DNA from 2 places in the Rossellomorea sp. NPDC071047 genome. Region 2 is predicted to be linked to the other one. Evidence: riboswitches for the same ligand, from Rfam matches in the RefSeq annotation. Region 2 holds a riboswitch; the other holds the start of a gene.
The links. A riboswitch is a leader RNA that binds a small molecule or an ion and turns the genes downstream of it on or off. The one in region 2 is predicted to bind S-adenosylmethionine.

Region 1: it holds a riboswitch for S-adenosylmethionine, as region 2 does, so the genes downstream of both, ACQKFO_RS05320 (Fur-regulated basic protein FbpA) here and ACQKFO_RS15665 (sugar ABC transporter substrate-binding protein) in region 2, are expected to answer to the same signal.

Annotation. Positions count from the first base shown of each region.
Region 1 covers NZ_JBNNJT010000001.1:998,736-1,015,111, forward strand. Annotated here, with positions in the region: gene ACQKFO_RS05310 (NAD-dependent epimerase/dehydratase family protein) at 1-572, shown strand, start outside; gene ACQKFO_RS05315 (protoporphyrinogen oxidase) at 669-2,057, opposite strand; SAM riboswitch class I at 2,292-2,399, shown strand; gene ACQKFO_RS05320 (Fur-regulated basic protein FbpA) at 2,505-2,720, shown strand; gene ACQKFO_RS05325 (TVP38/TMEM64 family protein) at 2,941-3,510, shown strand; gene spoIIP (stage II sporulation protein P) at 3,593-4,756, opposite strand; gene ACQKFO_RS05335 (DUF2975 domain-containing protein) at 4,858-5,331, opposite strand; gene ACQKFO_RS05340 (flavin monoamine oxidase family protein) at 5,472-6,947, opposite strand; gene ACQKFO_RS05345 (hypothetical protein) at 7,153-7,389, shown strand; gene ACQKFO_RS05350 (AAA family ATPase) at 7,490-8,251, shown strand; gene ACQKFO_RS05355 (DUF3892 domain-containing protein) at 8,337-8,651, opposite strand; gene ACQKFO_RS05360 (N-acetylmuramoyl-L-alanine amidase) at 8,781-10,196, opposite strand; gene ACQKFO_RS05365 (glycosyltransferase) at 10,975-11,610, shown strand; gene ACQKFO_RS05370 (sugar O-acetyltransferase) at 11,667-12,239, opposite strand; gene ACQKFO_RS05375 (VOC family protein) at 12,236-12,637, opposite strand; gene ACQKFO_RS05380 (glycine betaine ABC transporter substrate-binding protein) at 12,757-13,662, opposite strand; gene ACQKFO_RS05385 (ABC transporter permease) at 13,687-14,424, opposite strand; gene ACQKFO_RS05390 (ABC transporter ATP-binding protein) at 14,429-15,421, opposite strand; gene ACQKFO_RS05395 (ABC transporter permease) at 15,440-16,090, opposite strand.
Region 2 covers NZ_JBNNJT010000004.1:276,486-292,861, reverse strand. Annotated here, with positions in the region: gene icmF (fused isobutyryl-CoA mutase/GTPase IcmF) at 1-1,100, shown strand, start outside; gene ACQKFO_RS15680 (hypothetical protein) at 1,366-1,548, shown strand; gene rpoE (DNA-directed RNA polymerase subunit delta) at 1,709-2,272, shown strand; gene ACQKFO_RS15670 (CTP synthase) at 2,718-4,322, shown strand; SAM riboswitch class I at 4,665-4,771, shown strand; gene ACQKFO_RS15665 (sugar ABC transporter substrate-binding protein) at 5,266-6,351, shown strand; gene ACQKFO_RS15660 (sugar ABC transporter ATP-binding protein) at 6,368-7,903, shown strand; gene ACQKFO_RS15655 (ABC transporter permease) at 7,872-8,861, shown strand; gene ACQKFO_RS15650 (DUF2529 domain-containing protein) at 9,151-9,675, opposite strand; gene ACQKFO_RS15645 (response regulator) at 9,880-10,242, shown strand; gene fdaB (class IIb fructose-bisphosphate aldolase FdaB) at 10,423-11,283, shown strand; gene fsa (fructose-6-phosphate aldolase) at 11,459-12,100, shown strand; gene ACQKFO_RS15630 (UDP-N-acetylglucosamine 1-carboxyvinyltransferase) at 12,291-13,574, shown strand; gene glpX (class II fructose-bisphosphatase) at 13,985-14,947, shown strand; gene rho (transcription termination factor Rho) at 15,282-16,376, shown strand, end outside.

The DNA.
Region 1 (16,376 bases), on a different contig from region 2:
CTTCGAGCGCAGTATATGGCTATACAAATGAGGTGATTCATGAAGATAGTTCCACTAGTCCTATTTCCTTTTACGGTACCTCAAAATTAGTATCTGAAACTTATATCAAATTATTTAATAGGCTCTACGACCTGCCGTACACCATCTTGCGATACGCCAATGTATATGGACCAAGGCAAAGGTCTGATGGTGAGGGCGGAGTCATAAGCATTTTTATTGAGCAACTATTAAACAATGAGACACCAATCATTTTTGGGGACGGAAATCAGACACGGGACTTTGTATATGTAGAAGACGTAGCCCGGGCGAATCTTCTTGCCATCACCAATGCTGACAACCAAGTCATCAATATCAGCACCAACACCCAAACATCCGTCAATTTACTCTACATCCTGCTCTCGAACCAAATCCACTCTTCCAAACAGCCAAACTACGAAGCGAAACGGGAAGGAGATATTTTACACAGTCACCTATCAAACGCGAAAGCGCTTGAAAACCTTAAATGGGAACCTGAATATGATCTGATCTCAGGACTCGAGAAAACGGCAGCATATTTCAAAAAGAAAGAGTAGTCATGCTATCATAAATCGCATAAATTAGAAGAAAAAGCCTGTATGCCAGGCTTTTTTTTCTTAGGTCGCGATCTTCTGTCAATATTTTCATGTATTCTACTCTAGACGATTTACAATCCATTCGGCTGTTTTCTTTCCGTTCTGAATGCACGCACCTATACCCACTCCATAATACGAAGAACCGGCCAGCTTCACGCCTGGTAGCTCGTTTGCCAGGTTGTTATCTAATGAATGGACAGACTGACTGTGCTCAAGATGATAATTTGGCATCAGATCTTTCCAATTCGTTACTTCAACAGAAACCGGGTCACAGTCTATACCTATGCTTTTTCTGATATCCTCCAGTGCCGTACTTACAAGTTCTTCCTTGCTATATTCTTTCAACTCGATGTAATGAGGGTTTGTACTTTTATAAAAAAGTCTCAATAATAGTCTTTGGTTATTGGATGTATGCTTCCACTTCCGACTCGTCCATGTGCATGCATCGCATTTCACATCTCTGCCGTTTGATACGATAAAGCCTGTCCCATCAGCAGGAAGGTCCGCATCTGGAATGTTAAATCCGAGGTAGATCGAAATCAGTGATGAGTTTTTCAGTTTATTAAAATCTGGTTCCAGTTGTTCATGAGTCAGTATCTTTTGGGTTACATCATGAGGTGTTGCGAAAACTACATAATCCGCTTGAATGCTGCCATGACCATTAAGAGTGAGTTTGTATTTATCACCCGTTTTTTGAAAAGCTTTTGTTTCTACACCTTTTAAAATTGTGGCACCTGAGCATTTTTCTTCTAACCGTTCGATGATGGTTGATAAACCATTTTTAAACGAGATGAACTTTTTTTTGGATGCCCCTTGGAATTTTTGTTTATTTGCTGATAAACCTTTAATAATACTGCCGTAATCATTTTTATAATCAAGTAAGTACGGAAGTGTTGATGCCATAGTGAGTTTATGCAAATTACCGGAATAAACCCCTGATAATACTGGAGCTATCTGTTTTACGACAAGTTCCTTACCCAGGAATGCTTCTAAAAATTCACCGATGGAACTCTCTTTTGTAAAATGTATATTTTCCGATTCAAGGTCTTTAAGAGCGTCAATCTTTCCTTCTTCTGACACCAGGGTGCTACTTTTAAGTGACTCGACTGACATGGGAATTCCGAATATCGTATCTTGGGGAATCTCGTGTAATTCGCCATTTGTATATATGTAGGATGTGCCTGTTTCATTATAGACCAGATCCTCTTGAAGTTGAAGTTCTTCAACTAGAGAAAGAACCCCTTCATTTCGGGCTACGATGGAATCTGCTCCTGCTTCCATAATGAATTCGCCTTCTCTTATGGTTCTAATTTTGCCGCCAAGCTGCCGATCTCGCTCGATTAAGATTAACTCAATATCTATTTCTCGTTCTTTGGACATTTTTTGAAGATGGTACAGAGCTGTTAATCCTGTAATTCCTCCACCTATAACAACCACTGTCTTCATACGATTCACTCCAATAATTGCGTTTATGTATACAGATTATCATGTTTTTGGTTGATTAGAAAAAGATTCTGTGTCTGAATTGGGAAAAAGTCGGAATGAAGGTTAGTTAAACCTTTATATTTTATTTTTAATGCCCCTATTCTATCCTATTAACTATATCCACCTTTCAATCCCTAGTTGACAACTATGAATACTTATATATATAATATAAGTATTCCATGACAACTATATAGCTACTTATCCAGAGAGGTAGAGGGACTGGCCCGATGATGCCTCAGCAACAGATTCTAGATCGTAGAACACTGTGCTAATTCCACAAGCATTGAGCTTGGAAGATGAGTTGAAGTTTGATACATAAAGCCTTCTTCTTATCTACTAGGAAGAGGGCTCTTTTCAATGAATGAGCCACTTCCAATGTTCGAATACTAATAAGAGGAGTGATCAAACATGGGGGAAATTCTCCAGGAAGCTATTCATAATCGCAAAAATGAGTTAATAAACAAATTAATTGTCCACAACATTTTCAAAAAAGGGGACAAACAATTATTCGAGCTGACGTTGCAAGAACTTGAGGATGAATACGAATATCTTCAAAAGGAATGCCATCCGCATAGCGATGTTGGGTCCATCCATTGGAAAAATTGTGCGAAATTAAGCAGTTAAAAAGCAGCAATCCAAGGTTGTGGATTGCTGCTTCCTTTTTTCTATAGTTAAATTAAATGTTTGCATTCAACTGCACATCCTCCTCGTTGTGATTCTAGTTTTTTAACAAAGTTGATTCATATATAGACGATTATCTAATCCATTTTCAAAAAAATTCTTTCAAAAACAATCCAGATGTCTTATTCTGATAATCTATTATCTCTTACAAAGGAATTAATATATGACTTCCATCCTGCAGCATTTCATGAACGAATTCATCGGCTTAGATAGTTGGTCTCTCATTTTCATCAGTATATTCATTAATATACTCATCAGTATTCTTGGTTTCCTGCCAAGTGTCTTCTTAACGGCCTTTAATATTTCTGCATTTGGGTTTTGGCCAGGAATCTGTATTTCCATACTTGGTGAATCCCTAGGGGCCATTGTTAGTTTTTATTTGTACCGAAAAGGAATGAAGTTCGCAGGTATTGATCAAATTCTGTCAAATAAATACTTTCTTAAATTAAAAGAAGCGTCTGGTACGGAATGGATCTTTCTTCTATTCTTGTTCCGCATGGTTCCATTTGTTCCTTCAAGTGTGGTAACCGTTGCCGCTGCCTTTAGCTCTATTTCTATCGTTGCTTTTTCTATGATCAGTTCTGTCGGAAAGATTCCTTCGTTGTTGATTGAGGCATTCGTGGTGATGAATGTGTTGGATGCGGATAAGGGCACGGTCATTTTATTGGCAGGTTCGATGGTGATTGGGATGCTATATTTGGGATATCGTTGGTGGAAGAACAATAAATCATAATTGTGTCAGTTACGGACACCACTCCCCTCAGGAAAAGAAAAAAGACGTCCACCACATGGCGTACGTCTTTTCTCCCTTTCACTTATTGTGCATTTACCTCGACAGCATCCTTCTTGTAATATTCTGCAAAGATTTCCGCGAACGCTTCTGTAGAGTTATACAATTCCACTAAATTATTTTCCACTCCGCCAAACTCAAGTAACATGGCTCTCTCGGTTAGGTCCTGATTGTAAACTCCGTTACCTTCTGCTCTTGTTTTGATGAAAACTCCCCGGCTGATGCCAGGATATTTTTCCTCCAGTTTAGCATTCAATTCCTTTGCGATCTTAAGGTTCTTTTCAAAGTTTTTGTTTTCTTTCCCTACGATAAAAAATAAGCGGGCATAGTTTTTACCATTAATGGTTTTGGTCGTGATGCTCCGCGGCTGAGAGTCACGATGGATATCGATCAGGTACGTTAAATCATCGTTTTGGGCAATGGCTTCTTGTACTAGTCCCCTTGATAACTGATAGGATTCAAAATATGTCCATGACTTGTCTTTGAGTGCTTTGTTTACATCTGTCTTATCCTGAACTGCCCCAATCCCCCTTGCTTCAAGCTCTTGCTTTAATTTGGATCCTACAGCGATGACGTTGACCTTCTCGTTGGTACTCGCTGGATCTTTCGAATCGTTATTTTTGATTAGCGGGCTGAACGCTTCCCAGCTATGTGAATGATAGATGTAGACGGATTTTTCATCAATCTCTTGTACTCCGTCTCCTGAGTTGTTGTTTGCCTGATCAATTTGACTCTGATCGATTTCCTGATCTTTCAACTGATCTTCTGTTGGAGCCGGTGATTCATTTGGGAGGTTCGTAATGTCCGTCCCCTTCCCCGCAACGGCTATGTGAGTATGATAATTTTCGATTCCTGGGATTTCCCTTCCAAATAAACTTCGCGGATCAAGGAGTGAAACATTCGTGACACTTTCCAACCAATCAAAATCACTGTTTAAAGCTGCCTCATTTGTAACCCGCAATCCTGTCATTTCCTGTGACAACAACATAAGAAACGTTTCCTTCGGTACTAGTTCCGACATTGATGAATACAGTAAACTATCCACCTTCAATTTAATGGCAGTTGACGAAATCAACCAGACGGTCAAGTACATGAGTACAATACCGATCAATACTACCCGAATGATGGCCTTCATAGAGACGAATACTAGTGGGACTAAACTATTGTTGTTACGAGACTTATACGACATCATCAGTACCCCTATATAAAGTATTTAATAGTTAACTTTATGCAGGGGGTTGATAGAGTAGAAGGTCTTTTCCGGGATTCGGTCGGATTTCCTATTTCACCTCATACTGTGAAATCATTTTCAGCTTTTAGTTTAAGTGCGTTTCGCAGTAATTCTTGAAGGACTGCCGCGAAAATAGATATGGTGACAGACGCAAAGCTAATAATGATCCCAACCATAGCAATACCCGGATGAAGAGCATTTTGGATTAGTAGAAACACTATACCTGACACATAAATGGCAGTAATTAGTAAGGCATACAGTTTTATTCGGTGAAGAGACTCTATTGCTTTCGCTGAAAAAGCGTTCTCTTCAATACATTTTAAAAGCTTAAATGCTTGGTACAACGCTAAATTAAATGGAACCGCTGTTAAGTATAATCCTACTAAAATCGGCCATTTCAAATAAGCGAATTCGGGAAATAGATCAGCTGAATGCTTCGCCATGGTTGGCAGCCAGACAACACAAAGGATGAATACAATCGCTCCTATTGCCATTACTGCCCCTTTTAAAAAAATCGTCGTTCCTCGTTTCATAACACACCTCTGATACCATGTTTTTCTAAATTATATAATGAGATTTATTGTTTTCCAATAAAATATTATTGATTTTTATATTCTCTGTTAAAAACTTCTTTACAAACAAACGCATGAGTAAACTCATGCGTTTTACACCCTTATCTGATATTCACTTCATTTGCTGCCCTCACCCCCGACTCAATCGCCCCTTCCATCCAACCGTGAAATGAGGACGTGTGCTCTCCGGCAAAATGAATTCTGCCTTCGGGTATCTTAATATAATCCCCGATATCACTTGCCTGACCAGGGGTATAAAGGGTAAAACATCCTGCAGAGAATGGGTTTTTACTCCAGTTGTAGACTACATAATTCAGCATTTCTGTATACACCTGTTCGCCATATATTTTAGAGAGGTCTTCTAAAACTTCTTTGATGATTTCTTGTTTTGATTTACTGTTCCATAAGAGTGCATTCTGTCCCCAGCTGTAACTTGCTAACATGACCCCTGGTTTGTTGCTACCCTTGTCATGACTCGGCATATACGTAAAGCGTGTGGGGAGATCTGACACAATGTTTCCGTAATTCAAATCTTCCCAGAAGCGACGACGAAATTCGATTCCTATTTTGACGGATGGAACATTCGTTACTTCACGAATCGCCTGCCACTTTTTGAAGGATATTGAATCATAAGGTATGACATCGATATACTGGAAGACAGTAAATGGGATGGTGACAATGACATAATCGGCATTGTATTCCCGCACCAATCCGTCTGCGGAGTTTACTGATCGAACGCTTACTCCGCCATCGGACTGAATAATGTGGGTCACTTTTTGATTCAGTAGAATGTGTGACCCAATCTCTTGGACAAATCCATAAGCTAAATGATCGTTTCCTCCTTTTATTTGATAAAATTTTGTTTGTTTCCTGAATATAGGAAAAATAATGTCTTTTAATATGTCGACAAAGGAGAATTCCGGGAAGCCTTCTATCCCGAGAATAACATTGATTTTCCGGATTGCATTAAAGGATAAAGATTTACCGTATGGGTTATTTGCTAAAAATTGTCCCATCGAATAGCCCGAGTATTTTTTTATTAAATTTTGTTGTTCCTCTTGGTCACTGTTATTATACAATTCGATAAAGGGTCTGGTTGCTTCAAGGAATAATTCCGAAGCCGTTTTTCCCTGCTCACCTTCTGGTAAAGGATACTGTAGAATGCCTGGATTATTTTCATATATCTCCCTTGTTGTAAGGATATTGTTTACAAATAGTAAATCTCTTGGGGAATTATTGATGAATTCTTGATAAGGCAGATTGAATTTTCGGATATACTCAAACACCAACTTATGATTATCGGGAATTCTCATGGCTCCCATGTCCATATAATTACCGGATGTGAATGGCTTCCGCACTGTATATACCCTGCCGCCGATTCGTTTATTCCCTTCTAATATCGTTATGTCATGCCCGGCTTTTTTCAATAGAGATGCAGCGACTAAACCACTCATTCCTGCTCCAATGATTATCACTTTTTTAGACTTTGTCGGATTTAATCCATTCCGGATAATGGCCAGCATATCGTCTGGATAGTTCAATTCGGAGGGGTCATCTCTTGAAAGTTGAATTACCACCTCATCACCCGCCTCCCTTTTTCTTACATCATATGACGTCAAGAAAGGGGGTATACGTATGACCTCTGAGACAAAGAGCTCATTTCCAGTCATTTTCAGAACAAACGTTTCTATATATACGTTTATGTGTTATACTTAAGTTTCATTGGGTCTACGAGACTGTATTTAGTCAATCCCTCTAGCAAGTAGAAGGGAGACATGTTATATGTCACTAGAAAATATCGTAACCATGCTCAATACTCTTAAGGAATTCAAGGATAGTGAGATCGTTCATACGATATCAAGTTATGATCACTCACCTGTTATGACTGTTACCTACCAGTTGGACAGGGATTGCTTTCAAATCACATATATGGATTCAATGATAGTTGAAGAGTTTACAGACATCAGCCTTTTGGCTACAACTATAGAAAGTGTTGTTCTTCTCGAACCTTCAAGATAAGATTATAATATAAAATGCCATTACGAAAATCGTGATGGCATTTTTTTGTACCCGGATTCTGTTTTATTATGCTAACCTATAGATAAAAAGGAGGGACATTATGTCTTTATCTTCTCAATCTTATATTCGAAAAGTGTCACTCCATAGGGAAAACGTTCCTTCTTTTCATTCTTATCCCTTTCATATTCCGAGTATACGAAGCCTGACAGACCTCTCCTTTCACCCAAAAGTTACATTTATCGTGGGGGAAAACGGAATGGGGAAATCAACTCTCCTTGAGGCCATTGCAATGGCCATTGGTTTTAATCCTGAAGGAGGTACGCTGAACTTTTCATTCTCCACATATGATTCGTATTCGAATCTGGATAAGTACTTAAGGATTGTGAGAGGAGTCGATCGACCTAAGGACGGTTTTTTCTTGAGGGCAGAAAGCTTTTACAATGTTGCGACGAATATAGAAGAAATGGATCAGCAGCCCTCTTTTGGGCCACGGGTGATTGATTCATATGGAGGGAAATCTCTTCATGAGCAATCACATGGAGAAGCCTTTTTCTCAACCTTTATGAATCGTTTTCGAGGTAAAGGGATTTACATACTGGATGAGCCGGAAGCCGCACTCTCCCCCTTAAGGCAGTTATCCATGCTCTCAAGGATACATGAACTTGTGAATGACAACTCCCAGTTCATTATTGCCACTCATTCTCCCATTCTGATGGCATACCCTTCTTCTTCCCTGATTGAATTAACAGAAGAAGGTTTAGAAGAGTCTTCATTGGAAGAAACGAGCCATTACAAGATTATGAAGCAATTTTTTGATGACCGGGAACGAATGATCCATCATCTACTGAAAGAAGATAACTGAATGTGGAAAGATGAATTAACCAAAACATGAGATGACTAAAACCGAGCCTAATACCAATACCGGATTTAGGCTCGGTTCTTTCTTTTTAAAAGGAAGGAAGTTCACTAAGGTTATTTTCTTTTAAACCGTCGGGTTCACTGCGAAGAACATCTCTGCCATACCGATGAATCACATCGACATGAGCCAGTTTTCCTGACTTTGCTTCTTCTAGTGCAGTGATATAATCCAACTCCCTCCCACTTTCGGTTTTAAAAGCGATGAGATCGTCATCCCCATTTCGGCGAACGGCTACAATCTGTTCCGCCCCAGTTGCAAGCTCCTGAGCCATCTCTACTTTAGCTTGAAATTCTCCCTGCTTCTTGTATTCTTCATAAATCTCTTCAAAGCTTTTCTTTTCCATCTGGTTCACCTCCCGAACATACGTTTAGTATTGACTCCGGAGCAATGTATTATGATAAAAAAAGGCAAGTATACATTGGTTTCTCTTCCAACCAAAAAGAGTGCCATCCATTGAGGCACTCCACTATCATCATTTCAATTTCCCAAGAGTATCATTTAACACAATTTTTTGTTCATCCATTGTTTTTATCGCATTTTGGATGTTTTTATTAAAAACAGAGAGTATACTTTGTCCATAGGTAGTCCCTGGCACTGCCCACTTTCCATTCAAGTCTGTCCAATTTTTGGCACTCCCTCGTGTGACTAATGAAAAACGGGGATCCACGAGTGCTTGTCCTTGTGGAATTGGATTGGTTGATGCGTACGCGTACAGATGCTGAATATGAGCAAGAACCCCTTCTTCAGGAGTCTTAAATGATGCTCCGTCATTACCAGGGCCGGTAGTTCCAATCCCTGCATAGTTGTTTTGATTTGGTTTGACTTGTCCTGTGAACCTGAAATAGTTGGTTTCATGTATAGCTTGAGCGTAAGCTACGTCTCCTCTAATACCATAAAGATTCCCGTAAAAGAGATAGAATCTGCCTAAAAGTGGAGCATCCCGGTTAATCGTTCTCGCAAAGTCATCCAGTTGTTCAGCTTTTAATACAGATGTACCCAGGATCGAATACTGTATTCCCGGTGGCTGAGGAGGTTGTGTCGGTTTTGGCGGTTCAGTCGGAGACGGTACAGGTGGCTTAGGGTTATCATCGTCAGCTCTTACTAAAATAAATGCTTCAATACCCATTTTTTTCAGGCTGGCCACTTGTTTATCTGCGTTCGCTCTTTCCGCATAAGCTCCGGTTTGGACCCTGTAATACGTTTTATCCAAAACCACCACAGTATCAATGAATGAATTCACACCTTTTCTTTTCAATTCATTTACCCGGTCTTCAGCATTTTCACGCTTTGTAAATGAACCAGCAATCACTTTGAAAAGTTCTTTCCCATTCACTATTTTCGCAGGTAAACCTAAAGCCTTTGCAACACCCCTTGCGATTGCCACTCCTACAGCGTTTCTAAATGTAGCGTTGTTCATTAACACAATATCTTTTGGATTATCAATAAATAAAATCTCAAGTAGAAGTGAAGGCATGTTCGTTTCACGTAATACATGAAAATTCGCTCTCTTTTTACCTCTATCAAGCACTTTATAAGTTGATTTAATAGCTGAAGTCACTTCATCGTGAATGATTTTCTGATAGGTAATCGTCTGGTTAGGAACACTGCCATTATACATATAGCTCTCAAACCCGGTTCCACCTCCAGCATTATGATGGATGGACAAGTAGAAATCAGGACTTGTACGGTTGGCGAGGTTTGATCTTTCAGTTAAAGAAAGCGTTTCATTTCCAGTTCTCGTCATCAAAATTTTCACATTGTAATTTTTCAATAAAAAGTCCCTTACAATAAGGGCCGTTGAGAGATTGAATGTTTTTTCTTCATTCCCATTGTAAACAGCTCCTGGATCAGTACCTCCATGACCAGGATCAATCATTATAGTTTTCAATAATATTTCCTCCTTAGAGTTTGACATATAGTACTATATTCACATATGGACAAGCCTGCTTGGACTTTACCTGCTTTCTCCTCTTAGATAATACTAAAAAATGTTCCCTGTAGTGAAGGGAACATTTTTTATGCACGATTCTATTTTTATGGAGGAAACTTTCTTATAGGTGTTTTTATTCTATTTCTCTACTCTCGTTCTTATTCATCATTTTGTATCAATTTTCCGGCGGAGGTTCATACTGGTGCTCGCTTCATTTTTTTCAGTATGAACTGTTGATCTTACAACCATTGTTCTTTTACTAAGTCAGGAGTCGAAGAGTAACCCCAAACTGTGCAACGTACATATTTGTGAGAGAAGGAGATCCCAAGTCATACTTAGGATGAGTTACTGGTGGACTGCTGAAAAGATACACTTGTAATTTTCTTGCCAATGCATCACCTCCATAGAATACTTTATGCCGAGAGTGAAAGGAAGGTGAGGACAAGCAACGAGTTTTATAGAAAATTGGACTGCCTTTTTTTAACAAAAACGAAGCCCTTCTCAAGTTTTATGGCTTCCCTCAAAAGAGAGAGAAATTCGCTACCATACTACTTACCTCCCACCCTCATTCAGTCTAAAGGCTGCTGTCACTCTCCACCTTCAAGCTAATAGGAACATCTACCCTTTTACGGATTATTAAATATATCAGCATATTTTTCCAATTAAGTTTCTATGAGTGAATGGGGAAAAGAAGCGAATAATAAGGGGCGAATGCAAAATGATTGGAGGAGTTTTAGTGAAAAAGATTGGAATTCTTGTAATGAGTGTGATGATAACACTTTCTTTCTTACCTTTACTCAGTACTTCAGCTGAAGCTAAGCAGGCTGAATGTGTAAGTGAAGCCAGCGTGAAAGCAAAAGAAGAGATGAGAATTTTATGGACCGATCATGTGATCTATACGCGTAGTTATATCATTAGTGCCGTTGATGGATTAGAAGATCAGGATGTGGTCCTTGCAAGATTACTTCAGAATCAAAAAGACATCGGAAACGCAATCAAACCTTTTTACGGCGAAGAAGCTGGTAATAAGCTGGCTGATTTGTTGACCGAGCATATTGTATTGGCAGGAAAAATCGTCTATGCCGCAAAAAATGGAAAGCAAGCAGAGGTGGAGAAATTAGACAAAGAATGGTATCGAAATGCAGATGACATTGCAGGATTTTTAGCAAAAGCAAATCCTTACTGGTCTGAAAATGCGCTAAAAGACCTGTTATATATGCACCTGCAATTCGTCACCGATGAAGCAGTCGCACGAATCAAGAAAGACTGGAAAGGTAACATTACAAGCTTCGATAAAGGAAAAGCCCATATTCTTCACTTGTCTGATGCCCTATCAGCTGGAATTGTGAAGCAGTTTCCGGAGAAGTTTTAATCAAAGCAGCTGGGATTAATTATTCCAGCTGCTCAACTATAATGTGCAAATACGCTCTATCTCTTATCTTCCAAGTCAATATCCTTAATGATACGGGCAGGATTTCCACCCACCACTACATTAGCCGGGACATCCTTTGTCACGACTGCACCTGAAGCAATAACCACATTATCACCTATCGTGACTCCGGGATTGATAATAGCGCCTCCACCGATCCAGCAGTTGTCTCCGATTTTGACAGGCTTCCCAAATTCCGGTCCTTTATTTCGCTCAACCGGATTCACTGGATGAGTCGCTGTGTAAATATGTACTCCAGGTGCGAGCATACAATTTTCACCGAAGCGGACTTCACACACATCTAATATCACACAGTCAAAATTAGCGAAGAAGTGATTTCCAACGTGAATATTATATCCATAATCACATCTGAAGTCAGGCTCTAAATAAACGTTTTCCCCAGTAGACCCGAACAACCTTTTTATGGCATCCACCCTCGCCGTATCGTCTTCTTCTGTCGTTTGATTTAGCTTTCGTGTTAAATAACGTGCTTCTTTACGATCTTTCAGTAACTGAGGATCCCATGGTTCGTAAAGCTCACCATCAAGCATTTTTTGTTTTTCAGTTTTCATATGTCTTCCTCCACCCTTGATAAATTCAACTGCCAGGAGACGCCGAACCTGTCCTCTACCCAGGCAAATTTCTCACTAAAGGGAGACTCCTCCAAGGACATAAGCACAGTTCCGTCTACAGATAGTTTATCATACACGCGGTCGATTTCTTCTTCAGAATCACACGCCACAAATAAAGACATGGCAGGTGAAAATGGATGATCGTCCCTATTCACATTATCGATTGCCATATAGGTTTGTCCTTTTAACATGAAGGTCGCATGCAAAACGGTGCCATCTTCGTGGTGCACCATATTCATAATCTTCGAATCTTCAAAGATCGATGAATAAAAAGTCATCGCTTTTTCGGCCATACCGTTAAACATGAAAAATGTTGTGATTTTCTGATCGCTGTTCATTATACTCAACTCCTTTTTATCTTCTAGTTAACTATTTCGATGAAAACATTAACTTTCCTATATAAAAAATAAATAGATTCCATAGAAAAGGACTGAATCCGCTAAGATTCAGCCCTCGCTTATTCCTTAATCAGTCCATTCTCAACAAGCCAGTCATGCGCGACAACAGATACACTATTCCCTTCGATATCCACTTTGTAATTTAGCTTCCGCATAATATCACTGTTAAGTTTATCGGCTAATTTAGCCGTAATGACTTTGATTTCCGGGTATTTTTCATAAACGTTTTTATTTATGCTGACGGCGGCCCGGTACGGTGGAAAGAATTTCTTATCGTCCTTCAACGTCACCAGGTCATAATCTACAATCGTTGCATCTGTCTCAAAGGCAACCGAAACATCGACTTGGCGGTTATTCAGTGCTCTTTGCGTCAGGCCGAGATCCATCTGTTTGATCTGTCCGGAACCGAATTTGAAACCATACAATTCCTCTACTCCGGGAAGACCGTCCGGACGATTCGCAAATTCTGCATCAGACGCCATTGTTAATTCTCCAGGATTGTTATTGACATAATCAGCCAGATCACTGATTGATACAATACCCAATTCTTTTGCCTGATCCTTATTCATGGCTAGTGCGTATGTGTTATTCACATTGGACATATTCATCCAATGAATGCCCCTTTTCGCATCAAGCTCTTTCACTTTTTGAAAGGTCTCTTCGGGGTCTGACATCGGTTCTTTCCCCATATATGTGATAAGGGCCGTTCCCGTGTATTCCCACATCATATCCACCTGCTCGTTTTCCAATGCTTTACGAACAACCGTACTTCCCAGGTTGTTCATTTGCTTTACTTTAAAACCCTCTTCCTTTAATAGAAAAGCGGTCATCTCTGAAAGAAGATATTGCTCCGTAAAGTTCTTTCCCCCAACAGATATTTGTTTGCCTCCAATTCCTACGTTCGAACAGGCGCTTAGCATAAGAGTCAGGATGAGAATCCCTATCCACTTTGAGTTCCGTATCACGATCGTCACCTCCTGCTTTATGAATTACATTTCTAATGTTTGTTTCGTACCTTTTGGAACGACGATTCTCTCCACCAATCGCAGTAGTAAATCTACCAGTATCGCCAGTATCGTTACAGGTATGGCACCTGAGATTAAGTATCCATTATCGAACAATTGAATACCTGTAAAAATCCAGACACCTAATCCTCCACCACCGACGACATAAGCCAGGGCAGCTGTACCGATATTCAATACGACCGCTGTTCGGATTCCAGCCAGGATCGAATATGCTGCATTGGGTAATTCAATCCGAAAGAGGATTTGATACGGCTTCATCCCCATTCCTCTGGCAGCATCGATAAGATTTTCATCAATCGAGTCAATTCCAGCAACCGTATTTCTGTAAATCGGTAAAAGGGAATAAATAAACAGTGCAAAAATGGCTGTTTTAAAACCGATTCCTAATATACTGATCATAAGTGCAAGAACCGCTAAACTCGGAATCGTTTGCCCAAAATTGACAGTATTAGACACGATCCACTCTGCTCGTCTGAACTGCTTTCGTGTAATCAAGATTCCGGCCGGGACCGCGACTATAAGAGCTAATATGGAAGATACAAATACCAGCTGCAAATGCTGCTTCAATAAAAGGAGAAACGTTTTCGATTGACTGAACATATAATCGAAGTATTGATTACTAACAGCCCAGGCAAAGAAAAGGATGACCAGTGCATATACGAAATACCGAACGACATTACTGACAACCTTTTTTGTATTCACAGAATCATCCTTTCTGAACCAGGTTCGTTTTTCCTTTGATCTCATAGTGTAGATATTTTTGTACAAGATCAATGGTAATGGCCCCTTGTTTGATACCTGCGTCATCAGTCACGATGACCTGGTCAGCTTCCTGATTTAAAAGCATTGACAAGGTATTTCGAAGATCATGACGAATATTGATCGTTTTCGTATCAGGAATGGATTCATCAAAGTCCGCTAAGCCTATGATGCTCTTCAAGTTTTCAATCGTATGTAAACTTAAACTTTTAATAGCACGATCTTTACCAAAAAACTCATAAACAAAATCACTTTTTGGACGGACGAGCATTTCTGATGGAGTGTCATACTGCATGATTTCTCCTCCACGCAACAGAACAATCTTATCTGCCATTTTAATCGCTTCATCGATATCATGACTCACAAAAAGAATCGTTTTCTTCACTTCCCGCTGTATCTGCAGAAATTCATCCTGTATTTTTTCACGAATGATTGGATCAAGTGCCCCAAACGGTTCGTCCATCAACATTACTGGAGGATCTGCTGCCAGCGCGCGAATAACACCGATTCTTTGCTGCTGACCTCCGGATAACTCATGAGGATATCTCCTACCGAACTTACCTCCGCTAAGACCGATCATTTCCATCAGCTTATTGAACCGCTCCTTCTTTTTCTTCTTGTCCCATCCTAACATGTCAGGAACAATCATAACGTTTTCCTCGATCGTCATATTAGGGAACAGTCCATTACTTTGGATGACGTAACCGATTTTTCTACGCAATTCAATTTGATTTAAGTCCATTGAGTCCTGCCCGTCGATGATGATTTTTCCGTCTGTAATCGATTCCAACCTGTTCACCATTCGCAATAAGGTGGTTTTCCCGCACCCTGATGGACCTAATAATACGACTATGTGACCTTTCTCAACGGTAAAGTCGACACCTTTAACCGCTGTCACATCTCCTTCGTAAGTCTTCGTTGTTTGATCAAATGTAATCATCTCTTCACCTCTTCCACTTTATGCAATGCTTTTTGGTGTGTATCGCTTTTGAATCCATAATAGGATTGCATCTGCAATCATCGCCAATATCGCCACTGCTACAGATCCACTGATAATTAAATAATTGTCTCCTCTGGAAATTCCTTGAGTAATAAGGACTCCGAGGCCCCCAGCACCGATATAAGCTGCAATTACACCGATTCCTATGTTTAAGACCACGGCTGTTCTGATCCCCGCCATGATTACAGGAAATGCATTTGGAATCTCAACCCGCAGCAGACGTTGATGAGTCTTCATACCGACTCCCTTGGCCGCATCACGCATCTCAGGACTCACATTTCGAATCGCTGTATATGTATTCCGTATAATTGGTAGCTGCGAATAGAGAACCAATGCCACAAAGGCCGGAACAAATCCTATTCCCTGATTGATGATTGAAAAAATCGGAATCATCACTCCAAATAAGGCAATGCTGGGAATAGTCAGCATAACCGACGCAATCTGCAGCACGGTCTCCGCCAAATAATCATTGGTTGTTAAATATATCCCTAAAGGTATCCCGATTAAAAGGGCAACGATAATCGCAAGTCCGACGAGCACTGCATGCTCAATCGTCAAGTCAAGAATTCGAGGTGCATTAACCTCCAGAAACTTCATCCATTTCTCCACAGTTTACAACCTCCTTTGTTTATGTATTTTGGGCAAAACAAAAGCCGTCCAGGATCTAATCTAGTCCTGACGACCCACGGATTTAGTATAGCCGTATAATTGCGCCAACATTCCTTTACCCCATTTGTGGAATTTCGAAACATTATGTCGGAAAATAGTGGTGAAAGAGGTTGAGTTTGGGCTGTGAATTTTTTAAGATCAACATGTGTAATGGGATGTAAACACGAAATCCCACTCTCCACTCACATTCAATCCAAAAAACCGACTCTAAAATCAGAGTCAGTCA
Region 2 (16,376 bases):
CGGTGCAGGCAGATATTTTAAAAGAAGATCAAGGACAAAATACTTGTATCTTCTCGACTGAATTTGCCCTTCGCATGATGGGTGACATCCAGCAGTACTTCATCGATCATAAAGTACGTAACTATTACTCTGTATCGATTTCCGGCTATCATATCGCTGAAGCGGGAGCGAACCCGATCTCACAGCTTGCCTTTACGCTTGCGAATGGCTTCACCTATGTAGAGTATTATTTGAGTCGTGGAATGGATATCAATGCGTTTGCACCAAACTTATCCTTCTTCTTCTCGAACGGACTCGACCCTGAGTATACAGTGATCGGACGTGTGGCCCGCCGCATTTGGTCAACGGTGATGCGTGATAAATATGGCGCCAATGAAAGAAGTCAAAAGCTGAAGTACCATATTCAAACATCCGGGCGTTCTCTTCATGCCCAGGAGATTGATTTCAATGATATCCGTACGACGCTTCAAGCCTTGATGGCCCTGCAGGATAACTGTAACTCCCTGCACACCAATGCTTATGATGAAGCGATCACGACACCTACAGAGGAATCGGTCCGCCGTGCCATGGCGATTCAGATGATCATTACGAAAGAACACGGATTATCGAAAAATGAAAATCCACTTCAAGGATCGTTCATCGCAGAAGAGCTGACCGATTTGGTGGAGGAAATGGTTCTGACAGAATTTGATCGCCTGAATGATCGAGGCGGCGTTCTTGGATCGATGGAAACTCAGTATCAACGAGGCAAAATCCAAGAAGAATCCATGTACTACGAAATGAAAAAGCATTCCGGGGAACTTCCGATCGTAGGAGTGAACACGTACCTGAACCCAACTCCACCTTCAGAGGAACAAATGGACAGCATGGAACTTGCACGTGCAACGAAGGAAGAGAAAGAAACACAAATTCATAACCTTCGAGACTTCCAATCACAGCACAAGGACAAAGCTGAAGAAGCACTGACCCGCTTAAAACAAGCAGCCGTGAACGGAGGAAACATCTTTGAAGAACTCATGGAAACAGTAAAAGTAGCCAGTCTCGGCCAAATAACACGCGCCCTCTACGAAGTAGGCGGGCAGTACCGTCGTAATATGTAACAGATATTGAAGAAGATGAGACTACTGTAGAAGTGCAGTGGTCTCTTTTTCTAGATACCTCTTCTACAGGGGGGTCAATAAACATATCAATAACTCTAGGGCAAATAACGAAATAGGTTTAAAAAGTCCATAAACAGTCTATCCTTTAAACAAAATCAACCAATTTTTAACACGAACTTAATAGTAGTCGGTTATCATTTCCTATATAATGAGAATTGTCAGATAAGTGAGAGGAAGAACGATACATACGTTTGGATGTGAGACTGTGAAGACCATTTTTCGTTATATACTATTAGCCACCATCATATTTGTTGCCATACTTCTATATCAATTGCAATTAGGAGCGATTCCTTTTTTTCTACTCTCTTTCTATCTTTTCTATGAAGCGTTCCGTGTGATTCGAAACGGTGAAAAAGAGGAGAAATGGGAAAGCGGCAGACCCTCCTGACCCCAGTTGTGAAAAAAATGCAACAAAATCCAGATAGGTATAGCATAAAGTCTTTTCTATTGTTTATAATGATGAATATGGTTAAAATTGATAATGGAGAATTTTTGCCCTTTTTTACTCTACTTAGTAGAGTGTGAAATAGAGAAAGGAAGTGCGTTAATTGAGTCTTAAGCAGTTATCCAAAGAAGAATTACGTCAAACATCATTCATTGAGCTGGCACACGAGATCTTAACAGAGAAAAAGAAAGCCATGCCTTTCGAAGACATAGTCAAAGAAATTAAAGGTTTGCTTGAAATCTCTGAAAAAGAGGTTCGCAGCCGCTTACTTCAATTCTACACGGACCTTAATGTCGAGGGACGTTTTATTGCCATGGGCGATAATAGTTGGGGATTAAGAGAATGGTATCCGGTGGATCAAATCGAGGAAGAAACGGTTCCAACGATGAAATCCAGCAAAAAGAAAAAAGCAAAGAAGAAAGACGACGAAGATTTAGATCTTGATGATTTCGATGATCTGGACGATGAAGATCTTGATTATGATGATCTTGATGATACGGACGATGACGATGATTTGACAGATGACGACGACGATGTAGATGTTGAAGATGCAGATGAAGATCTGGACATCGATGAAGACGATGAAGAACTTGAAATCGATGAATTCGATGAGGTCGATGATGAAGAAGACGATGAAGATTTAGAAGAGGAAGAGGAAGAGAAATAATCCCTTCTGCCAGAATGGCTCCCCGCAATGCTACTTGCCTTCGGGGAGTTTTTTATGTGTTAGAAATGATTGAAAATTCTATTCTTATTCTGTGCTTGACTTCTTCTGCGCAGGAAGGTAGTATTTTATTTGGGCTCCCTAAAAAGGGACGAATAACGTATATCACGCTCCCCTTACATGATTGTAAGCGGGGCGTTTTTTGTTTTTATAAGAAGAAAGCTACAACATGACAAGGTTTTATGTGCGGCGGATTGATTCTTTAAAGACCCCTTACATCTTGACGTATCTTGATATTAAGAGGCTGTCTTTTAGCTGGTGTATGCAGATGAATTTATTTAAAGAGAATGGACTTGTCCTTCTTTGAACAAGATAAATTCATAACATACCTACAATAGACACCCTCTACTTTTTTTGAACCAAACTTACTTTGAAGGGGGACATATACATGACTAAGTATATTTTCGTAACAGGCGGCGTAGTGTCGTCACTAGGGAAAGGGATCACAGCAGCGTCCCTTGGAAGACTATTGAAAAACCGTGGAGTGAGTGTCACGATCCAGAAGTTTGATCCATACATCAACGTGGATCCGGGAACGATGAGTCCCTATCAGCACGGTGAAGTATTCGTAACAGATGACGGTGCGGAAACGGATCTTGACTTAGGTCACTATGAGCGTTTCGTTGACATTAACCTGACGAAATACAGCTCTGTCACAACAGGTAAAATCTATTCAACTGTATTGAAGAAAGAGCGTCGCGGTGATTATCTTGGTGGTACTGTACAAGTTATCCCACACATCACAAACGAAATCAAAGAACGCGTATACCGCGCTGGACGCGAGACGAATTCAGATGTCGTAATCACGGAAATCGGTGGAACGGTCGGGGATATCGAATCTCTTCCTTTCCTTGAAGCCATTCGCCAGATCAAGAGCGATGTAGGCCGTGACAATGTGATGTACATCCACTGTACTCTTGTTCCTTACATCAAAGCAGCGGGTGAAATGAAAACAAAACCGACTCAGCATAGCGTAAAAGAGCTTCGCAGTCTAGGTATCCAGCCAAATGTCATCGTCGTTCGTACAGAAATGCCAATGACTCAAGACATGAAAGACAAGATCGCGTTATTCTGTGATATCGATAAAAATGCCGTAATCGAAGCAATGGATGCAGACACCCTATACTCTGTACCACTTGCTCTTCAGGATCAAAAGCTTGATGAAATCACATGTCAGCACTTGAAACTGAACTGCCATGAAGCAGATATGACCGAGTGGAATGAACTCGTAGATCGAGTGAAAAACCTGTCCCGTAAAACAAGAATCGCCCTGGTAGGGAAATATGTTGAGCTTCAGGATGCGTATATCTCAGTAGTGGAAGCCCTTCGTCATGCCGGTTATCATTTCGATAGCGACATCGAGGTAAGATGGTTGAACTCTGAGCTGATCGACAGCGCAAACGTAGCAGAAAAACTGGCAGATGTAGATGGAATCCTTGTACCAGGCGGTTTCGGTGACCGTGGAGTAGAGGGGAAAATCGCTGCCACTCAATATGCCCGTGAAAACAAGGTACCTTTCCTTGGAATCTGCCTTGGAATGCAGCTGGCATCTGTAGAATATGCGCGTAATGTACTTGGTTTGGAAGGAGCTCACTCAGCAGAGTTGAACCCTGAAACGCCATACCCTGTCATCGACCTTTTACCGGAACAAAAGGACATCGAAGATCTTGGTGGAACACTGCGCCTAGGACTATACCCATGTAAGCTGACAAAAGGTTCAAAAGCCTATACAGCCTACGATGGAGAAGTGGTTTACGAGCGCCACCGCCACCGCTTCGAATTCAACAATCACTACCGTGAGCAAATGGAAAAAGCCGGCTTCATCTTCTCAGGCACAAGCCCTGATGGCCGTCTTGTAGAAATCATTGAGCTAAGCGACCACCCATGGTTCGTCGCATCTCAATTCCACCCTGAATTCACATCACGCCCGACACGTCCACAGCCTCTATTCAGAGACTTCGTGGAAGCGTCACTTGCGTATGGTGAGAAATAAGATTTGATTTTGGAACTGCTCTCCCTGGTTTGGGAGGGCGGTTTTTTTATTTTATATGGTGCAGGTGTCCGATTTTTAAGGGGGATATGAATTTATCGACCGTTATTGAGATTTATCAACCGTCAATCCGAAATATCGACCGTTATTCAATTTTATAAACCGTATTTTCAATATATCAACCTAATTTTCAGGATATCGACCGTTCTACAATAAACGACAAATTTCGTGAATCTCCTCTTTATTCCTGTCTAGAAAATTTTCCTAAAAAGAATATTGACAATATTCCCACATATCGTTAATATATCGTTTATAGCGCATGCGAACTATATCAAATTTCATATTCTCTTATAAAGAGTTGGCAGAGGGACTGGCCCGATGACGCCCGGCAACCTACCGTTTAAGCGGAAAGGTGCTAAAACCTGCAGGAAGAATTTCCTGAGTGATAAGAGTACGTTTATTTATACATAAACCTCTTTTCTCTTGGGAAAAGGGGTTTTTTATTTGCAAAGACTGTTTTCGTAAACTTAGTTGCTTTTAAAGGGAAAGTGCTGGTTGATTTCAGGGCTCCAGGCGCTCGCTTTCCGCGGGGCGTGAGTTGAGCCTCCTCGGGCTTTGCCCTGTGGGGTCTCAACTTTCCCGCTATACCCGCAGGAGTCGAGCACCTTCCGCTCCAATCAACTCTAAGCATGAGTCATGAAAAATAGACAAATATAAATACCTACAAGACAGAAAAACTGCATTTTTCAGATGTACGGAGGTCGATAATAGCTTTTAAAGTAGAGATGCTTTTTAGATTTCTCTGTCCTACTGAGCTCTGTCTCACCATCCAGCACATACTGGTTGACAGAGCCTTTGCAGATCCCGGTTTTAAAACAACAACTATCTTTATGAAAAGAGTATTAAAAAAAATTGAGGCAAATCACCTCGGGAGGAGAAAAGAACGATGAAAAAAGCAGCATCAATACTCGTATTACTCGCACTTATTCTCAGTTTAGTGGCTTGTCAGCCAAAGGTTTCCCAGGAGGCGGACGCAGACAGTGGAGATAAGAAGGAAGCAACTTCCGATCATCCGTTAGCCAATAAAAAGATCGCACTTATTATGCAAATCAATTTAGGGACTTTTTCCGCTCAATACATAGAAGGTGTCAAAGAGCAGGTGGAAAAGTTTGGAGGAAAGGTTCAAGTATTTACGTCTGAAGGAGACCTGGCAAAAATGTCTTCCAACCTGGATGCGGCCATCAATCAAAAGTTTGATGGGATCCTCATCGATCATGGAACGAAGGAAGCGCTGCAATCAGGGGTGGAAAAGGCGAAGGAACAAAACATTCCGGTTGTCGTGTTTGATGCGGATGTTGCTTCAGAAGAGGTGACCGTGCTCGAGCAGGGGGACCAACAAATGGCTGAACAAACCTTGACGAAGCTTTCAGATGAGATTGGCGGCAAGGGGGAGATCGTGAAGATTTGGGTTGCAGGATTTGCCCCGATGGAAAGACGCCAAGTGGCCTATCAGCAATTTTTAGAAAAAAATCCTGATATTAAAGAGGTGGCGGCCTTTGGAGCGGCTACTCAGAATACAGCACTGGATACACAGGCACAAATGGAGGCGATTCTGAAACAGTATCCGAACAAAGGGGACATCGATGCTGTCTGGGCAGCCTGGGATGAATTTGCAAAAGGTGCCGTCCGGGCAATCGAAGCAGCAGGGAGAGACGAAATAAAAGTCTATGGAATCGACATGAGTGATGAAGACCTGCAAATCATTCAAAAAGATGGAAGCCCGTGGGTTGCTTCAGCAGCAGTTGACCCGAAAGATATCGGCCGCGTGCAGGTCCGTTTCTTATATCAGAAGCTGGGTGGCCAAGAAACGCCTGAAAAAGTAAAGCTTGAGCCGGTCTTTATTGAAAAGGAAGCATTGCCTGAAGAAACGATCACGACCGATCAATTACACGAGCATGTAGATGGCTGGGGAGCAAGTGAGCAAGGCTATACAGATGAATTGAAAAACCTTGAAGGATCGTTCACAGAGTAGAAAGGAGTTAGAAACGATGACGTCTCCACTGTTAGAAATGATTGATATCAATAAAACCTTCTCAGGAGTGAAAGCCCTAAAGGCTGCAAGCTTCGATGTGAAAGAGGGAGAGGTTCATGCTGTGTTGGGGGCGAATGGCGCAGGGAAAAGCACGATAATGAAGATTTTATCAGGAGCCTATGTACAGGACAGCGGAGACATCATCCTTCACTCCGAAAAAAGAGACTATCAATCTCCGAAAGAAGCGAAGGAGCATGGCATCCATTGCGTATACCAGGAAGTGGACACGGCCATTGTCCCGGAACTTTCTGTAGCGGAAAATATCGTCCTTGATCAGTTCTCACAAAAAGGCTCCTTCTTTATTACCAAAAAGTCATTAAAGAATGAAGCGTGGGTGGCACTTAGACGAATTGGGGCAGAAGCGATACCCCTCTGGCAGCCGGCGTCACACTTAAGTCTCGCTGAAAAGCAGCTGGTGCTCATTGCCAGGAGCCTGCTTCAAAAAGCGAAAGTATTGATTTTGGATGAACCAACGGCACCTCTAAGTTCATCTGAGACGGAAAAATTATTCCGTGTCATAGAAGATTTAAAGAAAGAGAGAGTAGGGATCATTTTTATCTCTCACAGGCTTCCTGAAGTATTTCAGCTTTCCGATCGCATCACAGTCATGAGAGACGGGGAGACCGTTGGAACGTACGGAACATACGAAACAACCTCGCAGAAGATCATCGACGCCATGCTTGGAGGAACATATAGAGAAGAGTTTCAGAAAAGAGGACTTCCGATTGGTGATACGCTTTACGAAGTGAGAGGACTAAAAGACGGTCAAAAGGTGAAGGATGTCCATTTATCCGTTAAGGCAGGAGAAGTAGTCGGAGTGGTCGGGCTTGTGGGAGCGGGGAAAACCGAGCTTGCCAAAGCTTTATTTGGAGCATCTCCTGTAGAAGCTGGTGATCACTTTCTCAAAGGAAGAAAGCTTCGGATTCACTCTCCTCGAGACGCGGTCCAAAATGGATTGGCGCTCGTCCCGGAAGAAAGACGAAAAGAAGGATTGTTCATTCATGAATCCGTTCAGCACAACTTGAGCTTCCCTTCATTAAGAAAAGTCTCCAACTGGTTATGGATCAACGGACGCAAAGAACGTGAGCTGGCTCGTGAAAAAATCCAATCCCTTGGAATTAAAACCGCTTATGAAGGAATCCAGGCCAACTTTTTAAGTGGGGGAAATCAGCAAAAGGTTTCAATCGGAAAGTGGCTATCTGATGAAGCATCGGTGTTTTTATTTGATGAACCGACGAAAGGTGTGGACGTGGGAGCGAAGAAGGAGATCTTCTCCCTGATTCAATCCCTTGCAGAAAAAGAGAAGGGCATTCTCTATTTTTCCTGTGAAATTCAAGAAATTCTGGCGATCTCGGACCGGATACTCGTCATGTATGATGGACGGATTGTGAGAGAACTGACAAAAGAAGAAGCAACTCAAGAACGTATATTGTTTTATGCTTCAGGAGGGACCCAAGCGAATGAAAGGCAAGCTAATCGACTTACTATTTAAATACGGTGCCATCGTATTGATGGCTGCAATTCTTCTATTTTTTAGCTTATATAACCCATTTTTCTTTACATATGGAAATCTATCAGACATTCTCCGCTCGATTTCCATCGTCACATTGGTTGCCATCGGGGTCACTTTTACCCTCGTCGTCGATGGCTTTGACCTATCGGTGGGATCGACGGTATCCCTGTCTACTGTTGTGACAGCTTCTTTGATGGTCTGGTATGAAGCCCCGTTGTGGATCGTGCTCCTTGTTCCATTGTTGGTGGGAGCGGGAGTCGGGTTATTCAATTCGCTATTGATCGTGAAGTTTGGAATTCCGGATTTGCTTGCAACATTAGGGGCCATGTATATCATTTCAGGTGTTCATCGGACGTATACAGAAGGATACTCGATCTACAATAATATGCCGATGACAACTGGTGGGACAGCCCCTGGGGAATTTTCCGAAGCATTCCTCTGGATCGGCCAGGGAAAGTGGCTCGGATTGCCGGTACCGGTATGGATCATGCTCGTGCTGGTCGGAATCGTCTATGTGATCATGCATTTCACGAGGTGGGGAAGGATTTTGTATATGACAGGAGGCAACGCGGAAGCATCACGCTTATCTGGTGTCAGAGTGACGAGGGTTAAATTGATTGCCTACGTTCTCTCAGGTATATTCGCATCGATTGGAGGAATCCTGTTCACGGCCCGGGTCGGATCAGGGCAAATGGATGCCGGTGCCCCGCTCCTGATGGAAGCAGTCGCCGCGGTGTTTGTCGGCTTTTCCGTCTTGGGTGCTGGGAAACCGAATATCCTCGGAACCTTCTTTGGGGCAGCGTTGATCGGAGTCATGCTGAATGGATTGACGATGATGAATCTACCATACTATGCATTTGAGATTATTAAAGGAAGCGTGCTGGTATTGGCATTGGCGGTGACGTATGTGCATGCCAGGAAGGTGCGTGGGGCTTGAACTCGTTGAGGGGAGAGGTGCCTTTTAATGGTGCCTCTCTTTTTTGTGTGTGAAAATCAACCTTTAGTGCCACATGGAATCCAGTAGAAAGGTTATAGACCGTTATTCGGATTTATCAACCTTCATTTGAATATATCGACATTCATATCGTTTTATCAGGCGTTCTTTCATTATATCAACCATATTTTCAAGATATCGACCGTTCTACAATAAACGACAAACTTCACGCGCATCTCTCAGACTATATCCATGAAAAAAACCCGCCCCCAACCAGGAACGGGTCTATCTACTATTCCTCATACTCCTCCAACATCTCACGGATCACGAACCCCAGGGCGAAATAAAGATAAAGGGCCGCCATGCTGGAAGGAAAGCTCACCCGCTCACCGATCTCATCACCTGGAAGCATGCCCTTGATCAATTTTGTATCTAAATGAACATCGGCTATGTCCACCAGATTCTCTTCTCCCTCTACCAATCCAGAGACGGCCACGAACGGCACACCTTCATCAGCCAGTTTTTTTCCTAACTCTACGGCATCCTCATCAGTTGAAAAGCGGCTGACGACTAATACACGATCAGCTTCCGTCAGCCCGGTGGAAACATCGTATCTTTTAGCGGAAGGAAGAGGTTCAGCGCCAAACAAGGCCTCGGCTGTGACAGCCTCCATCTCCCCGTGGCCCTTAATATAGATATTTCCTTGTCCGATGGCGGCTTGGGCCAGCAGGCGGGCACCGTCTTCGATTTCGAATTCCTGCTTATCATAAATGCGTTTGAACAGTCCGGTTAACTGTGTTGTGAACATTTTTATCATGGAATAAACTCTCCTTATATATTTAGCTTCGACATTTGTCATCGTAACGCTTATTATAAAGGGGAAAAAGGTCTTAAGTAAAATCTTGATTAGAAGCAGGATTTTTTACAGTAAAAAGAGAATTAGTAATAAATATACATTTATTAGCCGGTTAGTTAGCTCAGTAATACATAACTTACTTTAATATGAAGGGGATTGGGATGGATGAACGAGAAAATTCTTATTGTAGACGATCAATTTGGTATTAGGATTCTATTAAATGAAGTGTTACAAAAGGAAGGCTACCAAACATTTCAAGCAGCGAACGGAATCCAGGCTCTTGAAATTGTAGATCAGCATTCCCCTGATTTGGTTTTGCTGGATATGAAGATCCCAGGTATGGATGGGATCGAAATTTTGAAGAGAATGAAGCAGAAGGATGCAGATATCCGCGTCATTATTATGACAGCGTACGGGGAACTGGACATGATTCAGGAAGCAAAGGATCTGGGAGCGCTTACTCACTTTGCGAAGCCGTTTGACATCGACGACATCAGGCAGGCCGTGAAACAATATATTCCAGCTTGATAGTATTATTTGAATAGTGAAAATAGTAGTATTTTTAACAATTCGCCTCTGCAGTTGGTAAAATCAATTCTGTTTTGGTATGATACAAGTGAAATTGTAAACAATGTCACATGGTGCTATAAATAACACCGCCATTTCTACTAGAATGGTTCACTGACTGAATAAAAGGAGGAAATTACTATGCCTTTAGTTTCAATGAAAGACATGCTAATTCAAGCAAAAGAAAATAGCTATGCAGTAGGTCAATTCAACCTGAATAACCTTGAGTTCACTCAAGCGATCCTACAAGCTGCTGAAGAAGAAAAATCACCTGTCATCCTTGGTGTTTCTGAAGGGGCAGCACGTTACATGAGCGGTTTCAAAACAGTTGTGAAAATGGTCGAAGGTCTTATGGAAGACTTAAACATCACAGTACCTGTTGCGATTCACCTGGACCACGGTTCAAGCTATGACAAATGTAAGGAAGCAATCGATGCAGGTTTCACTTCTGTCATGATCGACGCTTCTCACGGTCCTTTCGAGGAAAACATCGAAATCACTTCTAAAGTGGTTGAATATGCTCACTCTAAAGGTGTTTCTGTCGAAGCTGAGCTTGGAACTGTAGGTGGACAAGAGGATGACATAGTGGCAGATGGCGTTATCTATGCAGATCCTAAAGAGTGTCAAGAATTAGTAGAGCGTACTGGTATCGATACACTTGCTCCTGCACTTGGTTCTGTTCACGGTCCTTACAAAGGTGAACCGAATCTTGGATTCAAAGAAATGGAAGAAATCGGTGCAGCGACTGGAGTACCTCTAGTACTTCACGGTGGTACTGGAATTCCGACAAAAGACATCCAAAAAGCGATTTCTTACGGAACAGCGAAAATCAACGTAAACACTGAAAACCAAATTGCTTCAGCAAAAGCGGTACGTGAAGTACTTGCAGCTGACACAGAAGTATATGATCCACGTAAATACATGGGTCCTGCCCGCGAAGCGATCAAAACGACAGTTGCTGGCAAAATGCGCGAATTTGGTTCTTCTAACCAAGCTAAATAGTAGGTAATGTTTGGAAAGTTCTTCTTGATAGATTACAGGCTTTCCGAATGTGGTAGAAATAGAATGAAGCTGTAGGATGGGACTGGCACCAGGAAAGGGTTGATACCTTTTTGGGTCAGTCCCTTCCGTTCATTAAAAGATGATTGAAAATTTTGTCGAAAATGGGGTATAGTTAATGAAATTTTTCATAGACACAGCAAACATGAGTGAAATCAAGGAAGCATTTGAATGGGGTATCATTTCAGGAGTGACAACGAATCCATCGCTTGTAGCGAAAGAAAAGAACGTGACTTTCGAAGACCGATTAAAGGAAATCACGGACTTAGTCCCTGGTTCCGTAAGCGCTGAAGTCATCGCGTTAGATGCTGAAGGCATGATCAAGGAAGGCAGGGAGCTTGCGAAGATCGCGCCGAACATTACGGTGAAGCTTCCAATGACACCAGATGGTCTGACGGCTGCATCTACTTTTGCTAAAGAAGGGATCAAGACAAATGTCACGCTGATTTTCAGTGCGAACCAGGCGCTTTTAGCGGCTCGTGCCGGAGCGACATACGTGTCACCTTTTTTAGGAAGGTTAGATGATATCGGTCATGATGGACTGGAGCTGGTCTCCCAGATCGCTGAAATCTTCGCGATTCACGGACTGGAAACAGAAATCATTGCGGCTTCGACCCGTCATCCACAGCATATTACGGAAGCTGCCTTAAGAGGGGCTCATATTGCGACAGTGCCTCTGAAAGTGTTGAAGCAATTGTTCCAGCATCCCCTGACGGATAAAGGAATCGATGCTTTCCTGAATGATTGGAATAACCGCTGAACCTAAGTCAATTGGTCCAGCAAAAAAAATTCTTTTATCCTATACATGTTTTGACGAATTATGTATACACTAGTAGACAATACCTCTTAGAACGTCTTCTTTTGGAAAAATAATCCTTTTTGTTTTTGATGTGCGGGGTCTGACAGCCATTGGGGCTTCCTCATCAATAAACAGTGGAAGGGAGTTTAATATGGAAAAGCTAAAAATTGCAGGAGGTTATCCACTTGAAGGGACCATTAAAGTCAGTGGGGCCAAAAATAGTGCGGTAGCCTTGATCCCGGCAACCATTCTTGCTGATTCACCAGTCACAATCGAAGGGTTACCAGACATCTCTGATGTGCGGACACTGAAAGATCTATTAGAAGAGATCGGTGGTTCCGTCAACTTGGAAGATGGGGATATGAGTGTAGATCCAAGTCAAATGGTGTCCATGCCTTTGCCAAGCGGGAAGGTAAAAAAGCTTCGTGCTTCTTATTATTTAATGGGAGCGATGCTTGGACGATTCAAAAAAGCGGTCATCGGATTACCGGGTGGATGTCACCTTGGTCCACGTCCGATTGACCAGCATATTAAAGGCTTCGAGGCTCTCGGAGCGGAAGTGACGAATGAACAAGGTGCTATTTATTTGCGTGCCGACGAATTAAGGGGTGCACGTATTTACCTTGATGTCGTCAGTGTAGGAGCAACAATCAACATCATGCTTGCCGCTGTACGCGCAAAAGGCAGAACGATCATCGAAAATGCGGCAAAAGAACCTGAGATCATTGACGTAGCGACATTACTAAGTAACATGGGTGCGAAGATCAAAGGGGCAGGAACCGACGTGATCCGTATCGATGGTGTGGACGAGCTTCACGGCTGCCGTCACACAATCATCCCTGACCGAATTGAAGCGGGAACGTTCATGATCCTTGCAGCAGCAGTCGGTAAAGGTGTACTTGTTGACAATGTCATCCCGTTACATATGGAATCGGTCATCGCCAAGCTGCGTGAAATGGGCGTTCCTGTTGAAACAAACGACGACCAGATCTACATCGGAAGAGCGGACAAGCTCAAATCCGTTGATGTAAAAACATTGGTATATCCAGGTTTCCCAACAGATCTGCAGCAGCCGTTCACGACATTATTGAACAGGGCAGAAGGTTCTGCTGTCGTAACGGACACCATCTATTCAGCCCGCTTCAAGCATATCGATGAACTGAGAAGAATGAATGCGACGATCAAGGTAGAAGGTCGCTCCGCCATCGTCAATGGACCTGTACAATTACAAGGTGCCAAAGTGAAAGCAAGTGACCTGCGCGCAGGCGCGGCTCTTGTAATCGCCGGCTTAATGGCAGAAGGAATCACTGAAGTGACCGGCCTCGAGCATATCGACCGAGGATACAGCGACCTGGTTGCCAAACTCGAAGGCCTGGGAGCCACAATCTGGCGTGAAAAGATGTCAGCTGAAGAATTGGAGCAGATGAAGTCATAGTTACAGTAAAACTTTATAGCTTTCGTGAAATTGTTGCTTTTACTCTTATGTTTTGAGGTAAAGCATTAAATATCTAAGTTGATTGGAGCGGAAGGTGCTCGACTCCTGCGGGAATAGCGGGAAAGTTGAGACCCCACAGGGCAAAGCCCGAGGAGGCTCAACTCACGCCCCGCGGAAAGCGAGCACCTGAAGCGGAAATCAATCACTACTCGCTGTTGGTGAACAGCCACTTACTTTTCTGGAAATATTCACTGTATTACCAGAAATTTTCGGCTGAAATGAACCATTGTGTCCTACTTTTTTCGAAAAAAAGTCTCTCTAATCGTTTCAATGTGTTACAATAAATCTGTTAATATGTTATACAATTAAAGAATATTGTAAAACAAAAGGGAATACGGGAGGCTATATACATGGAAAGAAGTTTATCAATGGAGCTTGTTCGAGTAACAGAAGGGGCTGCCCTTGCATCAGCCCGCTGGATGGGTCGCGGTAAGAAGGATGAGGCGGATGATGCTGCAACCTCTGCCATGCGCGATGTATTCGATACAGTACCGATGAAGGGGACAGTTGTCATCGGTGAAGGTGAAATGGATGAAGCTCCAATGCTTTATATCGGTGAGAAACTAGGGACAGGCTATGGTCCACGTGTAGATGTGGCCGTCGATCCGTTGGAAGGAACGAATATCGTTGCTTCCGGAGGCTGGAATGCACTGGCGGTACTCGCGGTGGCAGACCACGGAAACCTACTGAACGCACCGGATATGTATATGGATAAAATCGCAGTAGGACCAGAAGCGGTTGGGGAAATTGATATCAATGCTTCTGTTATCGATAATTTGAAAGCCGTTGCAAAAGCAAAGAACAAGGACATCGAAGACGTAGTTGCAACCGTCTTAAATCGTCCTCGTCATGAGCATATCATCCAGCAGTTGAGAGAAGCGGGAGCGCGCATCAAGCTGATCAATGATGGTGACGTAGCAGGAGCTATGAACACAGCATTCGATCATACGGGTGTCGATATCTTATTCGGATCCGGTGGGGCTCCAGAGGGAGTACTTGCTGCCGTTGCGCTGAAATGCTTAGGCGGAGAAATCCAAGGAAAGCTTTTACCACAGAACGATGCCGAGCTGCAGCGCTGTATAAGCATGGGGCTGGATGTGGACAAGATCCTTCGAATGGAAGACCTCGTCTGCGGTGACGATGCGATCTTTGCGGCAACAGGTGTAACGGACGGCGAACTGTTAAGAGGTGTTCAGCTTAAAGGGACATACGGATTGACTCATTCAGTCGTTATGCGTGCGAAGTCTGGGACTGTCCGCTTCATAGACGGCCGTCACAGTCTTCAGAAAAAACCAAACCTGGTCATGAGATAATAAATAGATATAAGTAACATTGAGAGAGAAACCAACTCTTCTTAATAAGAGATGAGGGATGGGCAGAGTGTCTTACCATTTCTGCCCATGATCACTCTTATCACTCACTTTTTTTCTTCATAGGTGAAAAAATGCTGCCTATCTACAAATTTACCTTCCTTTTTTTACCCAGTCATTGATTCTTGATTAAAAGTATGGTTACAATAGATAAGGTTTTTATCTTCAGCATTTTTTCTATTAGTTTATGCTTCAACATATTTCTTCATTTTTAGAAAAATCTACCCTTCTTTTTATATATTTTAGGTAGGACAAATTAATAAAGCGTGGTGTCATGATGGAAGAGTTAACAATCTCTAGCTTAGAAAATATGAAGCTTAAAGAGCTTTACGAGCTAGCCAAACAATACAAAGTTTCCTATTATAGTAAATTAACAAAAAAAGAATTGATATTCGCCATCCTAAAAGTTCGTGCAGAACAAGAAGGCTTCTTCTTTATGGAAGGGGTTCTTGAAATCATCCAATCAGAGGGGTTCGGTTTCTTACGACCGATCAACTATTCTCCAAGCTCTGAGGATATTTATATCTCTGCGTCCCAGATCCGCCGTTTCGATCTTCGTAACGGAGATAAGGTATCGGGAAAGGTGCGCCCTCCGAAGGAAAACGAGCGTTATTTCGGACTGCTTCATGTTGAAATGGTCAATGGAGAAGAGCCAGAATCTGCGAAAGAACGTGTCCATTTCCCAGGTTTGACGCCTTTATATCCTGACCGTCAAATGAAACTTGAGACAACACCAAACAAAATCTCCACGCGTATCATGGATCTTATAGCGCCTGTAGGTTTTGGACAACGTGGATTAGTCGTAGCTCCACCTAAAGCTGGTAAGACGATGCTGATTAAAGAAATTGCGAACTCGATCACAACGAATCATCCTGAAGCGGAATTAATCATTCTTCTGATCGATGAGCGTCCAGAGGAAGTAACGGATATCGAACGTTCGGTCGAAGCAGAAGTCGTAAGCTCAACATTCGATGAAGTGCCGGAAAACCACATTAAAGTGGCAGAACTCGTTCTTGAACGCGCCATGCGTTTAGTGGAACACAAGCGTGACGTCATTATCCTGATGGATAGTATCACTCGTTTGGCCCGTGCGTATAACCTGGTCATCCCTCCAAGTGGACGAACTCTTTCCGGGGGTATCGATCCTGCTGCGTTCCACCGTCCGAAACGATTCTTTGGTGCTGCACGTAACATTGAAGAAGGCGGAAGCTTGACCGTTCTCGCAACAGCGTTAGTGGATACAGGATCCCGTATGGACGATGTGATTTATGAAGAGTTCAAAGGAACAGGAAACTTAGAACTTCATCTTGATCGTTCCCTTGCTGAAAGACGTATCTTCCCGGCCATCGACATCCGTCGTTCCGGAACTCGT